3 regions of the Microbispora sp. H10885 genome follow, and region 1 is predicted to be linked to each of the others. Evidence: predicted binding sites of a transcription regulator. Region 1 holds the regulator's gene; each other region holds the start of a gene.
What was found. Region 1 encodes LexA, which represses DNA repair genes until DNA is damaged. Its sites were predicted from a motif close to TCGAACANNTGTTCGA; they were not measured.
Positions count from the first base shown of each region.

Region 1 (5,371 bases):
CCAACTGGCTGATCTTCGTCGAGGGCGTGAGCTGTCCGAGCGGCGGCCTGTCCAACATCTGGGACAACGACACCAGCAACGACGAGGACTGCGGCTGGTGGGGCGGCAACCTCACCAAGGCCGGGCAGTTCCCCGTCCGGCTGAACGTGGCGAACCGGCTCGTCTACTCGCCGCACGAGTACGCCACGTCGGTCTACCACCAGCCGTGGTTCGACGACCCGACGTACCCGGCGAACATGCCGGCCATCTGGGACAAGTACTTCGGCTACCTGTACAAGCAGAACATCGCGCCGATCATGGTGGGCGAGTTCGGCACCACGCTGGCCAGCAACACCGACAAGATCTGGCTCCAGGAGCTCATGAAGTACCTGGGCACCGGGGTGAACGGCATGTCGTTCACCTACTGGTCGTGGAACCCCAACTCGGGTGACACGGGCGGCATTTTGAAGGACGACTGGGCGACGGTCGACCAGGCCAAGCAGAGCATCATCTCGCCGTACCTGATCCCGCCGGTGGGCGGCAGGCCGCAGTCGCCTTCGGCGTCCCCGTCCTCCTCGCCCTCGACCTCTCCCTCATCCTCTCCCTCGGCGTCACCGTCGGTGTCCCCGTCGGCCTCGCCGTCCACGTCCCCCAGCGGGAACGGGGGCAAGTCCTGCACCGCCACCTACAAGGTCGTCAACCAGTACAGCGGCGGCTTCCAGGGTGAGGTCACGGTGAAGGCGGGCAGCTCCGCCATCTCCGGCTGGACCGTGAAGTGGGCCTTCCCGAACGGGCAGACCATCAGCCAGCTCTGGAACGGCTCGCTCAGCGCCAGCGGGTCCAACGTCACGGTGACGAACATGTCCTACAACGGCGCGCTCGGCGCCGGGGCGTCCACGGCGTTCGGGTTCAACGCGAGCTGGTCCGGCACCAACGGCGTGCCGTCGCAGGTCACCTGCGCGGCGAGCTGAGCGGGCGGATCACTTCAGCGCGGCGGCGATCCTGGCCAGGATCTCCTCCAGGATCGGCGCCGACGTCGCGAAGTTGAGGCGGGCGAACGTGTCCCCGCCTCCGTAGTTGGGGCCCGGGTTGAGCTTGACCCGGGCCTCCCGCTCGACGAAGGAGGCGGCGTCGGGGATGCCGAAGTCGAGCCACGCGAGATAGGTGGCCTCGGGCATGCGGTACCCCACCCCGGACGGGAGCCGCTCGGCGACGAGCCGGCGGTTGCGGTCCAGGATCGCCAGCACCTCCTCCAGCCACGCGTGGCCGTGCCGCCACGCGGCCACCGTGGCCTCCACGCCGAGGACGCTCGGCGCGCCGTAGATGTGGGCGGGCTGGCGGCCGATCGCGTCCCTGACGTCCCTGGCGCCCAGATGGGCCACCGAGCAGTGCAGCCCGCCCATGTTGAACGCCTTGCTGGCGGAGGTCAGCGTGACCGTGCGCTCCGGGAGGATCGTGGCGAACGGGATGTGCCGGGCCGGGGCGTACGTCAGGTCGGCGTGGATCTCGTCGGCGATCACCAGCGTGCCGTACCGGTCGGCGTACGTGGCGACCGCCTCCAGCTCCTCCCGGGTGAACGACCGGCCCGACGGGTTCTGCGGGTTCACCAGCAGGAGCACCCGTACGGGCTCATCGGGGACCTCGAACCGGCCCTCGGCCGTAAGCGGCATCGGCACCAGGCGGCGGCCCATCCCCGTGATGGTGACGAGGAAGGGGTCGTAGGCCGGGACGTGCAGCGCCACCGCGTCGCCGGGCTCGGTCATGAGGTGCAGCAGCACCTGGAGGGCCTGGTTGAGGTCGGTGTAGGACCGCACGTGCCCGGGATCGGCGCGCCAGCCGTACCTCGCCTCCATCCGCTCGGCGAACGCCTCCGCCAGCGGCCCGGCGGCCGGCTGGTCCAGCCACTCGGGATAGCCGAGATCCGTGGCCGCGCGTCGCGCGACGGCCTCCCGGACCGCGTCGGGCACCGGGAAGTCCATGTCGGCGACCCAGGCGGGGATGACATCGGGCGCGGCCAGGGCCCACTTGATCCCGTCACGGGCGCGGGCGGCCTCCAGGGAGAGCGAGTCGAGTTTCACGGGACTCACCCTAATCGCCGGATATCGGTCATCCGGGAAGCAGCCATACCGGCGTCCCGCGGCGGGACGCCGGTACGGGCGTGACTACAGCCGCGTGACTACAGCTTGCGCAGGACGGCCGTGACCTTGCCGAGCACGGTGGCCTCGTCACCGGGGATCGGCTCGTAGTTCGGGTTGTGCGGCACCAGCCACACGTGCCCGTCCTTGCGCTTGAACGTCTTCACGGTGGCCTCGCCGTCGATCATCGCCGCGACGATGTCGCCGTTGTCGGCCACCGGCTGCTGCCGCACCACGACCCAGTCGCCGTCCGCGATGGCGGCCTCGATCATCGAGTCGCCGGAGACCTGGAGCAGGAACAGCGTGCCCTCGCCGACAAGCTGCTTGGGGAGCGCGAACACGTCCTCGATGCTCTGCTCGGCGAGGATGGGGCCACCGGCGGCGATGCGGCCGACCAGCGGCACGTACGCCGCGGTGGGCCGGTTGAAGCCGCTCTCCTCCTCGGCGGCGTCCGGGTCCACCCACAGGACCGGCTCACCGGGGAGCCTGACCTCCAGCGCCCGGGGGCGGTGCGGGTCCCGGCGGAGGTAGCCCTTACGCTGGAGCGCCGTGAGCTGGTGCGACACGCTGGAGGTGCTGGTCAGCTGGACAGCCTCCCCGATCTCCCGCATGGACGGCGGATAGCCGCGCTGCTGGACCGAGTCGCGGATCACCTCGAGGATCTTCCGCTGCCTGGGGGTGAGGCCAAGCGAGTCACGCCGACGAACCGCGAGGTCGCCGACGCCATTCGCCTGCTCACTTCGGTCACTCACGATGCCACCTCTCAATCCGTGTTCCTCATGTCGCACAGAGCGACCGTAGCGCGATTCAAGATCAGCGTCAAACAATTGTTCGATATCCAGCGAAATCGCCGATCTCGCCGTTCTCCTCATCGTACGGGAGTTCGATCGATCCCGTGTTCGATTTACCCGATCTTCTCGGCCGGTCGTACGCCCAGCTCAGAAGGAATGGGGAAATCGGGACCCGAAAAAGCCGCACGGCCTATTCCTTCGTGCCCGGGGCAGGGGAGGCGGGTGGGACGGATGGGGCGACACGCCCGCCGAGCAGGAACTTCCCCCGCCACGCCCGGTTCGACTTGCGTTCAAGGACGGGCACTTCTACCGTTGGACCCCAACATCTAGTAGTCACAGCGGTGTAAGTTCACTACACCTTGTGTTCGGGATGGGCGTTCAGGGAGGCGATGAAGTGCACTGTCCGTTCTGTCGCCACCCGGACACACGGGTCGTGGACAGCCGCGCAGCCGAGGACGGCGCGGCCATCCGCCGCCGCCGCACCTGCCCCGAATGCGGGCGCAGGTTCACCACGCAGGAGACCGTCCTGCTGATGGTGAGCAAACGCAGCGGCGTCACCGAGCCGTTCTCCCGGGAGAAGGTCGTCGCGGGCGTACGGCGCGCCTGTCAGGGACGCCCGGTCGGCGAGGACTCCCTCGCCCAGCTCGGGCAGCGCGTGGAGGAGACCATCCGGGCCACCGGCGCCGCGGAGATCGCCTCGCACGAGGTGGGGCTGGCCATCCTCGGCCCGCTCCGCGACCTGGACGAGGTGGCGTACCTGCGGTTCGCGTCGGTCTACCGGAGCTTCGAGACGCTGGCGGACTTCGAAGCGGAGATCGAGCGGCTCAGGGCGGCCCACGGCGGCGGGGAGTAGCCGCCGGCGCCGGCGGGCGGGGCGAGGAGCGAGCCGTGCGGCGCGACGATGAGGGTGTAACGAGCGTGGTCGGAAAGAGGGGCTCCATCGGGCCCCGGGAGGGGGAAGTCATGACGGAGACCGTGAGCGGCACAGCGGCGGGTGCGGGAGGCCGGGGAGCGAAGCGTCCGCGCAAGGGCCTGAAGATGAAGCGCATCTTCACCACGCCGGGCGTCCACCCGTACGACGAGGTCCGCTGGGAGCGGCGCGACGTCGTGATGACCAACTGGCGCGACGGCTCGGTCAACTTCGAGCAGCACGGCGTGGAGTTCCCCGCCTCCTGGTCGGTCAACGCGGCCAACATCGTGACCACCAAGTACTTCCGGGGCGCGGTGGGCACCCCGCAGCGCGAGTCGAGCCTGCGGCAGCTCGTCGACCGGGTGGTGGGCGTCTACACCAGGACCGGCGTCGAGAACGGCTACTTCGCCTCCGACGAGGACGCGGAGATCTTCGACCACGAGCTCAAGCACGCCCTGATCCACCAGGTCTTCAGCTTCAACTCCCCGGTCTGGTTCAACGTCGGCACCCGCTCCCCCCAGCAGGTGAGCGCGTGTTTCATCCTCGCCGTGGACGACACGATGGAGTCGATCCTCGACTGGTACAAGGAAGAGGGCGTGATCTTCAAGGGCGGCTCGGGCTCGGGGGTCAACCTCTCCCGGATCCGCTCGTCCAAGGAGCTGCTGTCCAGCGGCGGCACGGCCAGCGGCCCGGTGTCCTTCATGCGCGGCGCCGACGCGTCCGCCGGGACCATCAAGTCGGGCGGCGCCACCCGCAGGGCGGCGAAGATGGTCGTCCTCGACGTGGACCACCCCGACATCGAGGAGTTCATCGAGACCAAGGCGCGCGAAGAGGACAAGGTCCGCGCGCTGCGCGACGCCGGGTTCGACATGGACCTCGGCGGCAAGGACATCGTGTCCGTCCAGTACCAGAACGCCAACAACTCGGTCCGCGTCTCGGACGAGTTCATGCGCGCCGTGGAGGCCGGGTCGAACTTCGGCCTGCGGGCCCGGCTGACGGGCGAGGTCATCGAGGAGGTGGAGTCCCGGTCGCTGTTCCGCAAGATGGCGCAGGCCGCCTGGGAGTGCGCCGACCCGGGCGTGCAGTACGACGACACGATCAACGACTGGCACACCTGCCCGGAGACCGGGCGCATCACGGCGAGCAACCCGTGCTCGGAGTACGTCCACCTGGACAACTCCTCGTGCAACCTCGCCTCGATCAACCTGCTGAAGTTCCTGCGCGACGACGACAGCTTCGACGTCGCGAACTTCGTGAAGATCACCGAGCTGATCATCACGGCGATGGACATCTCCATCACCTTCGCCGACTTCCCGACGCGGAAGATCGCCGAGACCACCCGGGCGTACCGGCAGCTCGGCATCGGCTACGCCAACCTGGGCGCGCTGCTGATGGCGACCGGCCACGCGTACGACTCCGACGGGGGCCGGGCGATCGCCGCGGGCATCACCTCGCTGATGACCGCCGTCTCCTACCGCCGCTCGGCCGAGCTCGCCGGGATCGTCGGCCCGTACGACGGCTACCAGCGCAACGCGGAGCCGCACAAGCGGGTCATG
Region 1 is NZ_JABBWY010000013.1:94,194-99,564, forward strand. It holds gene HHX37_RS37300 (cellulase family glycosylhydrolase) at 1-950, shown strand, start outside; gene HHX37_RS30495 (MalY/PatB family protein) at 960-2,057, opposite strand; gene lexA (transcriptional repressor LexA) at 2,156-2,869, opposite strand; gene nrdR (transcriptional regulator NrdR) at 3,300-3,758, shown strand; gene HHX37_RS30510 (vitamin B12-dependent ribonucleotide reductase) at 3,869-5,371, shown strand, end outside.

Region 2 (5,371 bases), on a different contig from region 1:
GCCGCTGCCCAACCACCTGTTCGCCCGCGACACCTCCTGCTGGGTGTACGGCGGGGTGTCCATCAACGCGATGCGCAAGAAGGCGCGCAGGCGCGAGACCCTCAACTTCGAGGCGGTCTACCGGTGGCACCCGATGTTCGCCGCGGGCTACGGCGACCCGTCCGGCGGGGGGTTCGACGTCTGGTACGACGGCACCCGCATGGCCCCCGCCACCATCGAGGGCGGTGACGTGCTGGTGCTCGGCGACGGCGTCGTGCTCGTCGGGATGAGCGAGCGCACCCAGCCGCAGGCGGTCGAGATGCTGGCGACGAAGCTCTTCCGGGCGGGCGCGGCGACCCGCATCGTGGCGCTCGACCTCCCCAAGACCCGCGCGTTCATGCACCTCGACACCGTGATGACCAACGTCGACGTGGGGGTGTTCACCAAGTACGCCGGGCTCGGCATGCTGCCGTCGTACACGGTGGAGCCGGGCGACACCGACAAGGAGCTGAAGGTCACCGACCATCCGCCCGAGGACATGCACCGGGCGATCGCGCGGGCCCTCGGCCTGGACGACATCAAGGTCCTCACGCCGACGCAGGACGTGCACGCGGCCGAGCGCGAGCAGTGGGACGACGGCTGCAACGTGCTGGCCCTTGAGCCGGGAGTGGTCGTCGCCTACGAGCGCAACACCACGACCAACAACTACCTGCGCAGGCACGGCATCGAGGTCATCCCGATCCGGGGCAGCGAGCTCGGCCGCGGACGCGGCGGGCCCCGCTGCATGAGCTGCCCTCTGGAGCGCGATCCCGTCTGAGGCCGCACCCGGCCGTTCGCGGCCCCTGGGCGGGGGCCCCGGCCCGTGCGGACCGCCTTCTCGCGGGCGCGTCGCGTGGCCAGGCCGTCCTGTGTGGCTGACGAACTCGACGGAGCGGGCAGGCGGAGCCGGGCCGCTCGCGCGCCGGCCTCCCGCCCTTGCAGCGCCGTCAGCCGGCCATGGGGAGGGTGGGGCGGCCGGGCAGGCCGAGGATCGACTCGACCTCGCCGACGAACCGGTCCGCTTCCGCTATGATCTCGTCTGCGTCGTTCTGAGTGACGGCCCGGACCATTCCGGCCTCGACCGCCGCTCGCTTGGTCGCGCTCATCGCGAAGTAGGCCGCCCAGTCCGCGAGCTTCGGCTCGACCTCGGGAAGCAGTTCCCAGGCGCTGCGCAGCCGCCGCCTGCGTCCGTCCATCGGACGGGGACGCGCGGCGAGGATCCCGGCGGCCGCGCGCAGCGCCGCGAGATGGGCCGACACGTAGCGGTCCGCGGGCGTGGGCCCGACGGTCGCGTCGGCGAGGCACGCCCTGGCGTCCGCGAGACGCGCCAGGACCGCCTGCGGAAGCCGGGGCCCGGTCCGCTGATCGCCGTTCTCTTCAGTCATGCCCGCCTCCTTGAGTCGTGGCATCCGGCGAAGGCCGCCGGTGACTTCACAGTCGCAGACAGCACCGACAATTTCGATCTGCCGCGTAATCCCGGGCACCACCGGGATCACGCGGCTTTCTCACGCTCCCGTGGGCGGCCGGACGAGGAGCTTCCCCTCTCCCCGTCCGGCCCACGCCGCGGGCCGTGCCGCATCCGTCTCCGCCGACGACGTAGGCACGGATCCGACGGTGTGGGCGCAGGCCGCGAGTCCCGCGCCCACTCCATCGAACATAGATTCGACCATGCCCGCTGTCAAGGATGTCAACGAACAAGGGTTCGAGGACTGGCGGGGGCCCGTACGACGAAGGGCCCCGCGCGAACACCTCGCGCGGGGCCCTCCGATCCGCCGGCTATCGCCGGAAAGCACCTCTGACGTGCACGGGAACTCCCTTGCCGAGCATGCCCGGAAGGATCCCGGCGACGTTCATCGGCAGCCGTACACAGCCGTGCGACGCCGGATAGAGCGGCACCGACAGCGCGCCGTGAAGGGCGATCCCGCCGTTGAAGAAGATCGGGTTGTAGAGCTGCCCCAGGTAGGACCGGTGCCAGCCCCTGGCCCGCCACGTGGTCTTGTAGTCGCCGGTCGGCGTGCGGGCGCTGCCGGAGAAGACCTGCCTCTTGCCGTTCCACACGGCGTACTCGGTGTAGGGAATACCGCTGCCGCTGGAGATGTGACTGATCAGCACCGGGACGCCGGAACGATACAGAACCATCACCTGTTTGGTCAGGTCCACCTCGACCCGGGTGGCCTTGCCGCGGGGCACGAGGACCCGGGGCGCGCGGGGGTTCTCCAGCGCCCTCCAGGTGCGGGCGGCGACCGTGCTGGTCGGCTTGATCCCCTGCACCTTCTGGAACGCCCAGACCGCCGTCAGCGTGGCCCCGCCGTACCGGCCGTCGGCGCTGCCGGGCACGTAGCCGAGCTCCTTGAGGCGGGCCTGCAGCGCCTTCACGGCGGCGCCCTTCGCCCCGAGCCTGAGCGTCTTGCCCGGCGCCTCGAACGGCGGGTATCCGGCCCGTCCCGGCAGGGCTCCCCGCGCTCCGGCCACCCGCGTCGCGACCGTCCGCGCGCCGGACACCGGCGCCGCGCCGGCGAGGCCGGCCGTCGCGTACGTCACGGCTCCCGCCGGAACGGCTGCGCCGGCCCGCGCCGGGCCGGCGACCCCGGCCGTCGCGAACGCCACGGCCCCCATCGCGACGAGCATGGCCGCGGCCGGTCGCCGTCGACCTCTCATCATGACCAACCCCTCATAAGCCTGATTTCTAACAAAGGACTCACCTTACGGTCCGATTGCGAGCCGTGTGATCACAAGTGGCGATAATCGGCCGCGTCTGTCCTGGCAATCCGTTTAGAGTGGCCGGGTGCCGGAAAAGTTGCATCCGAACGTCGCCCGAGTCGAGCAGGCCCTGCGGGAGCGGCAGGTGACCGGTGAGGTCGTCGTGCTGGACGACGCCGCGCCGACGGCCGCCACGGCGGCGGCCCAGCTCGGCTGCGAGATCGGCGCGATCGCCAACAGCCTGATCTTCGACGCGGACGGCGCGCCGCTGCTGGTGCTGACCAGCGGCGCCCATCGCGTGAACACCGACCTGATCGCGCGGCTCGCCGGAGCGGCGAAGGTGCGCAGGGCGACGCCGGAGTTCGTCCGGGATCACACCGGGCAGCCCATCGGCGGCGTGGCCCCGGTCGGGCATCCGGCGCCCGTGCGGACGCTCGTGGACACCTGGCTGGGCAAGCACGAGGTCGTGTGGGCCGCCGCCGGGCATCCGCACTCGGTCTTCCCGACCTCCTTCGACGAGCTCGTACGGATCACCGGGGGCACCCCCGCCGAGGTCGAATGACGTCCGCGACCGGCCTGGCGGCGCTTTGCTAGTGTGCGACGCGTGATCCGACTGCGCCGGGTGGGGCCCGACACGTTCAGGGCGGTGCTGGACACCGTGCTGGAGATCTACACGGACGCCATGCGGCCGCCGTCGGACCAGCTCGCGGGCCGCATGGCGATCATGCGCAACCACGCCGGTTATCCCGACTTCGCCTGCGTCCTCGCCGAGGACCCGCAGGGCCCCGGCATCGCCGGCTTCGCGTACGGCTTCCACGGCGGCCCCGGCCAGTGGTGGCACGACGTCGTCCGCGGCGGCCTGCAGGACCGGGCGGGGCCGGTGGTGGCCGACGAGTGGTTCGGCGACGCCCTGGAGATCGCCGAGATCCACGTACGCCCCGGGTACCAGGGCAAGGGCGTCGGGCGGCGCATGATCCACGCGCTGTGCGAGGGCCGCCCGGAGCGCACCGCCGTGCTGTCCACGCACGACGCCCCCACGGTGGCCCGCCATCTCTACCGCGACGTGGGCTTCGCCGACCTGATGACCCGGTTCGTCTTCCCGGGCGGCTACGAGGAGTACGTCATCGCGGGGGTGCGGCTGCCGTTGCCCGGCCCCGCGCCGCTCGCGAAGGACTGATACACGGGCAGGCGGGTCAGCCGGCGACGGCGGGCACGCCGTGCAGCGCCTGGAACACCTCGCGGGTCGCGCTCGACCGGTTGAAGGTGATGAAGTGGATGCCGGGGGCGCCCTCGTCGAGGAGCGTCCGGCACATCTCGGCGGCGTGCTCGATGCCCAGGCGGCGGACCGCCACCGGATCGTCGGCGACGGCCGCGAACCGCTCGGCCACCTCCGGCGGGAACGGCGCGCCGGACAGCTGCTCGGACCGGGCGATCGTGCTCATCTGCGTCACGGGCATGACGCCCGGGATGATCGGCGTGTCGCACCCCTGCGCCGCCACGCGGTCGCGCAGCCGCAGGTAGTCCTCCGCGCGGAAGAACATCTGGGTGATCGCGTAGTCGGCGCCGGCCCGGCACTTCTGCACGAAGTATCTCGTGTCCGACTCGACCGTGGCCGACCTCGGGTGCTTGTACGGGAAGGCCGCCACGCCCACGCAGAAGTCGCCCGCCTGGCGGATCAGCCGCACCAGGTCCTCGGCGTACAGGACGCCCTCGGGGTGCCTGACCCATTCGTCCATCGGGTCGCCGCCGCGCGGGTCGCCGCGTACGGCGAGGATGTTGCGCACCCCGGCGTCGGCGAACCGGCCGACGAGGTGGCGCAGCTCACGGATCGAGTGGTCGACGGCGGTGAAGTGGGCGACGGGCGTGAGCGTCGTCTCGTGGGCCAGCCGCTCGACGATGTCCACGGTGCGGTCGCGGGTCGAGCCGCCGGCGCCGTAGGTGACGGAGACGAACGTCGGCCGCAGCGCCTCCAGTTCGCGGATCGCGCGCCACAGCTGGCGCTCCCCCTCGTCGGTCTTCGGCGGGAAGAACTCGAACGAGAACGAGCGCTCGCCCGCGGCCAGCAGTTCGCGGACCGTCGGGACGCGATCGGGAAGCCGCGAGGGCAGACCGAGAGCCATACGGGAAAGATTACAGCGCGGGCCGGTCCCCGGCCTCGCGGTCTTGCCATGTGGACCGGCCGCATGTACTGGTCACCCGGACGTTTTGCCCTAACAGCGCGAGCTGACCAATTTAGAGGGGATCTGCGCTGTGATGTCGGGATCTGGCCCGGTTACTCTCTGAGCATGACCACTTCCGCCGCCTCGCTCGACCACATCCGTACGGAGGTGGACCGCGTTCTCCGGGAGTTCCTCGACCGGCAGCGCCCACACTTCGAGGACCCGCATCTGGCCGTCCTGCTGTCCGCCGCGGAGGACTTCCTCGCCGGTGGCAAGCGGCTGCGTCCCGCCTTCTGCCACTGGGGGTGGCGCGCCGCCGGGGGCGGCGACGAGCCGGGACTGCACTTCGCCGCCGCGTCACTGGAGCTGCTCCAGGCCAGCGCGCTGATCCACGACGACGTCATGGACGCGAGCGACGTACGCCGCGGCATGCCCTCGGCGCACCGGCGCTTCGAACGCCTGCACGCGGACGCGGGCTGGCACGGGTCGGCGCG
Region 2 is NZ_JABBWY010000015.1:98,116-103,486, reverse strand. It holds gene HHX37_RS32500 (arginine deiminase) at 1-796, shown strand, start outside; gene HHX37_RS32495 (SAV_6107 family HEPN domain-containing protein) at 966-1,403, opposite strand; gene HHX37_RS32490 (L,D-transpeptidase family protein) at 1,795-2,679, opposite strand; gene HHX37_RS32485 (YbaK/EbsC family protein) at 2,804-3,280, shown strand; gene HHX37_RS32480 (GNAT family N-acetyltransferase) at 3,323-3,895, shown strand; gene metF (methylenetetrahydrofolate reductase [NAD(P)H]) at 3,912-4,838, opposite strand; gene HHX37_RS32470 (polyprenyl synthetase family protein) at 5,004-5,371, shown strand, end outside.
Region 2: the regulator LexA is predicted to act here: its motif matches at 1,669-1,684, upstream of HHX37_RS32495 (SAV_6107 family HEPN domain-containing protein).

Region 3 (5,371 bases), on a different contig from region 1:
GGCGGCCGCGCGGAAGGCGGTGATCGGCGGAGACGTCGACGCGGCCCTGATCGGCGGTGACAGGGTCATCGCGAACGGCGAGCTCGACCAGCGGCTGGGGCTGATCCTCGAAAGCGTCCACCGGGACGAGCAGATCAGGGCCGCCGGGGTCACGGTCACGCCGCTGCGGGTGGAGTCGGTCGGCGCCGACGCGCGGTACCAGGGTGTGCGCACCGGCATCGCCACGCTGCTCGTGATGGTGCTGTTCTTCCTGTTCATCTACTCCTCGATGTACGTCGCGATGGGCGTGGTGGAGGAGAAGGGCAGCCGGATCGTGGAGATCCTGCTGACCTCGGTGCGCCCGTGGCAGCTGCTGGGCGGCAAGATCGTCGGGCTGGGCGTCCTGGGGCTGGTCAACCTCGCCGTGGTCGTCGCCGCCGGGCTGGCCGCGTCGGCCGCGACCGGCTTCGCGGCCGACCTGCCGCCGGGAATGGGCGGGATCGTCGTCAGCGCGCTGGTCTGGTTCGTGCTGGGCTACGCGTTCTTCGCCGTGCTCGCCGCCACCTTCGGCTCGCTGGTGTCGAGGCAGGAGGAGCTGAACACGGTGCTGACGCCGATGACCACGCTCATGATGCTGACCTACGTGACGGCCTACTTCGCCGCCGTCCAGCCCACCGGCACCGTCGCGCGCGTCCTGTCGCTCGTGCCGCCGTTCTCCTCCATGGTCATGCCCGTGCGGACGGCGGCCACCGGCGTCCCCCTGGGAGAGATTCTCATCGCCGTGGCGCTCATGATCGTGGCAGTCGTGGGCGTGCTGCTGTTCGCCTCCCGGGTGTACCAGCGCGCGGTGCTCCGTACGGGCGCCCGGGTCAGGCTGGGCGAAGTCCTGCGCTGACCGCGTACGGGACCGGGCTCGGCGGTTTCCGGCGGGATCCCGGCGAGGTCCCGGCGGGTCAGAGCGGCCGGGTGAGCGTCGAGTGGATCGTCTCGGCCGCACGGCCGGGATCGTCGGCGCTCTCCTGTCCGCCCGGGGCCCACAGGAACGTCCAGCCCTCCCCGGAGGGGATCGCGAAGACGATCGTCTGCCTGCCGGTCTCCGGGTGCCAGACGGAGAGGACGGGGGTGTCCCCGCCGATCAGCCGGGCGGCGAGGCCGTAGCCGGGGAGCCGGGCGGCGAGTGCCTCCAGGTAGGCCAGGCGCTGCCTGCCAAAGTCGCCGGTGCCCGTCACGAGGCCCCCTTCGCGGGAGATCCAGCTTTGTTACAAGGATCGTCGCAGGTCAACGGGACGACAACCATGAACGGGTAACGCCCGGGAATGTAACGCCGCCGGGAACTCCGGCCGGTTTCGCGACACCGGCGGCGGTTCCTCATGTGATCGAACAGTCGTTCGGCTATATTGGTCTGGTCGCCCACGGGGTGCGCGCCGCGCGCGGCGCCCGGACGCGGCGGACCGCCGTACCCGCCCTCCGGGCGGTGTGCGGGAAGCTCAGGAAAATGTCGGTCGCACCCCGTAGCTTTTCGGTGACCGAGCAGACGACCACCCTCCAGGGGGCACCCAATGGCAATCAACGACCGCGAGAAGGCCCTTGAGACCGCCCTCGCGCAAATCGAGCGGCAGTTCGGCAAGGGCAGCGTCATGCGTCTCGGAGACGACGCGCGTGCCCCGATCGAGGTCATCCCCACCGGCGCCATCGCTCTCGACGTGGCTCTCGGCATCGGCGGCTTCCCCCGGGGCCGGATCGTGGAGGTGTACGGTCCGGAGTCCTCCGGTAAGACGACGGTCGCCCTGCACGCCGTGGCCAACGCCCAGAAGGGCGGCGGCATCGCCGCCTTCATCGACGCCGAGCACGCCCTCGACCCCGAGTACGCGAAGAAGCTGGGGGTCGACGTCGACGCGCTGCTCGTCTCCCAGCCGGACACCGGTGAGCAGGCCCTCGAGATCGCCGACATGCTGATCCGCTCCGGCGCCGTCGACATCATCGTGATCGACTCCGTGGCGGCCCTCGTGCCCAAGGCGGAGATCGAGGGCGAGATGGGCGACAGCCACGTCGGTCTCCAGGCCCGCCTCATGTCGCAGGCGCTGCGCAAGATCGCCGGCGCCCTGAACCAGACCCGGACGACCGCCATCTTCATCAACCAGCTCCGCGAGAAGATCGGCGTGATGTTCGGAAGCCCCGAGACCACCACGGGTGGCAAGGCGCTGAAGTTCTACGCGTCGGTGCGGCTGGACGTGCGCCGGATCGAGACGCTCAAGGACGGCACCGAGCCGGTCGGCAACCGGACCCGGGTGAAGGTCGTCAAGAACAAGATGGCCCCGCCGTTCCGCCAGGCCGACTTCGACATCCTCTACGGCATGGGCATCTCCCGCGAGGGTGGTCTGATCGACATGGGCGTCGAGCACGGGTTCGTGCGTAAGGCGGGCGCCTGGTACACGTACGAGGGCGACCAGCTCGGGCAGGGCAAGGAGAACGCCCGCAACTTCCTGAAGAACAACCCCGACATCGCCAACGAGATCGAGAAGAAGATCAAGGAGAAGCTGGGGGTCGGGCCCCGGCTCGACACGCCGAACGAGACTCCCGCCGCTCCGGCCGCCGCCGCGCCCGCGGCCACGTCGGGCCGAGCGACCGCGTCCGCGTCCGCGTCGGGCCGGGGCAGCAAGGCGGCCGCCGCGCCCAAGCCGGGTGACGTCTGAGCGCAGGCATGAGGCGCGACGAGCCCTCCGGCCCGGACGACGAGTTCGGGCCGCGGGACTGGAACTCGGGGCCCTGGGGGCCGGTCGAGGAGTCGGCCGGTCCGGCCGACGACGCGTCCGCGACGATCGCCGCCCTGCGGGCGCAGATCCGCAGGCGTGAACGACGAGCCCCGGACGGCTCCGGCGGCACTGACAGCTCCGGCGACGCTGACGGCGCCGCCGGCTCTGGTGGGTTCGACCTCTGGGACCAGGACGGCACGGAGCGGGACGGCGCCGGCCGGGCCGCCGGGTCCGGGCGGCGCCGTCAGGGGCGCGGCAGGAGGCGGGAGAACCGGCGAGCGCCGGAAGGCTGGGAAGCACGGGCAGATCAGGGAGCCTGGGAAGCGCCTGACCCGGAAGCGCCGGATCGGCAAATGCCCGGGGACCGGGAAGCGCTGGGAGGGCGAGAAGCGCGCGGAGGCCAGGGAACTCGCCGAGGCCGGAGGGCGCGGGGCGAGCGGCGTGAGCGGTCCGGCGGGTGGCTGCCGGACGGGCCGCGGGAGGGCGGCGCGGCGAGCGAGGGGCCGCCGGCCGATCCCGAGGCGGTGGCCAGGGCCATCTGCCTGCGGCTGCTGACGATGGCGCCCAGGACCCGGGCCCAGCTCGCGGACGCCCTGCGCAAGCGGGACGTGCCCGAGGAGGCGGCGAACGCCGTGCTGGAGCGGTTCTCCGAGGTCGGGCTCATCGACGACGAGGCGTTCGCCGCCGCGTGGGTGACCTCCCGGCACGCCGGACGCGGCCTGGCCCGGCGCGCGCTGGCGCAGGAACTGCGGCGGCGCGGCGTCGCCGAGGAGACGGTCGAGGACGCCCTGGAGCGGCTCGATCCCGACGAGGAGACCGAGACCGCGCGCAGGCTGGTGGAACGCAAACTGGCCGGTACGCGCGGGGTGGAGCCGCAGGCGCGCATGCGGCGGCTGGTCGGCATGCTGGCCCGCAAGGGCTACTCACCCGGCCTGGCGTTCCGCATCGTCCGAGAGGCGATCGAGGCCGAGGGCATACCCTCCGATGGGCTTCCCGACAGCTTCGAGTGAGCTATAGCACCATGCAAAAGTCGCTTGACAGGGCATCTTTGCTTGCTCGTTACCTCTCTGACGCTTAATCTCGACCGCAGTGAGGAGTTACTCCGCGCAGCGCGGATTGCCATAACGGTGAACCACGACGGACGAGGACTTTGGCCGGCCTTCGGGCCATATCGGCCACCCTTCGGGGTGTCCGGGCGATGTGACGATATTTGTCCTGGTGACGCCACCGGGCTCTGCCATGCTGCGCGCGTGTGACCCCTGCCATGAGGTTGTCGTGAGGCGATAGGGGTGAGCGCGCATGGACACGATCGTGATCGTTCTTGCGGTTGCGGTGGTGCTGCTGGCTCTCGTGATGATCGCCGCCCTTTTCATAGTCGTACGCCGCACCGCCGGAGTCGCCGCGCCGTCCGGTCCCTCACCCGAGCAGCTCGCCGAGGTCAAGGCCGAGGTCAACGAGGAGCTCGAACGGGCCCGGCGGGAGGCCGAGGAGATCCGTACGAAGGCGGAGCGGGACGCGGGGGAGATCCTCCAGAAGTCCGAGTCGCTCGCCGAGAGCGCGGCGCTCACGCGCAAGGAGGTCGAGGAGGAGGCGCGCCTCCTCAAGACCGAGCTCAAGGAGCTGCGCTCCGACCTGGAGCGGCGGGAGAACCGGCTGGCCGAGCGTGAGCAGCGGCTCGACGAGGAGGCGCGCAGGCAGGCCGAGCGGGCCCGCAAGCTGGCCGAGACCGAGACGGAGCTGGCCGACCGCCGCGAGGACCTGGAGCGGGTGGCCGAGCGGCGCAAGGAGATCCTGGAGCGGGTCGCGGGCCTGACGGCCGACCAGGCCAAGGCCGAGCTGGTCAAGGAGATCGAGAACCAGGCCAAGCGGGAAGCGGCCCTGATCGTCCGGGAGATCGAGAGCGACGCCCGCAAGGAGGGCGAGAAGCGCGCCTGCAAGATTGTGACCCTCGCCGTGCAGCGGGTCGCCACCGAGCAGACGGCCGAGTCGGTCGTGAGCGTCCTCCACCTCCCCGGCGACGAGATGAAGGGCCGCATCATCGGCCGCGAGGGCCGCAACATCCGGGCCTTCGAGTCCACCACCGGCGTCAATCTGATCATCGACGACACACCCGAAGCGGTGCTTCTGTCGTGCTTCGACCCGGTTCGCCGGGAAACGGCCAGGCTGACGTTGGAGAAGCTCGTGCTCGACGGGCGCATCCATCCCCAGCGCATCGAGGAGGCCCACGAGCGCAGCAAGGCCGAGGTGCGGGACCTGTGCGTACGCGCGGGGGAGGACGCCCTGGTCGAGCTGGGCATCACCGAGATGCACCCCGAGCTGGTCACCCTGCTCGGGCAGTTGCGCTACCGCACCTCCTACGGCCAGAACGTGCTCAAGCACCTGATCGAGTCGGCGCACATCGCCGGGATCATGGCCGCCGAGCTGCGGCTCGACCGCGACCTCGTCAAGCGGTGCGCTCTCCTGCACGACATCGGCAAGGCGCTCACGCACGAGGTCGAGGGCAGCCACGCGATGATCGGCGCGGAGATCGCCCGCCGGTACGGCGAGCACGAGGACGTCGTCCACGCCATCGAGGCGCACCACAACGAGGTGGAGGTCAGGACCGTCGAGGCCGTCCTCACCCAGGCCGCCGACGCGAT
Region 3 is NZ_JABBWY010000007.1:166,948-172,318, forward strand. It holds gene HHX37_RS19800 (ABC transporter permease) at 1-874, shown strand, start outside; gene HHX37_RS19805 (hypothetical protein) at 933-1,208, opposite strand; gene recA (recombinase RecA) at 1,539-2,672, shown strand; gene HHX37_RS38245 (regulatory protein RecX) at 2,681-3,742, shown strand; gene rny (ribonuclease Y) at 4,032-5,371, shown strand, end outside.
Region 3: the regulator LexA is predicted to act here: its motif matches at 1,356-1,371, upstream of recA (recombinase RecA).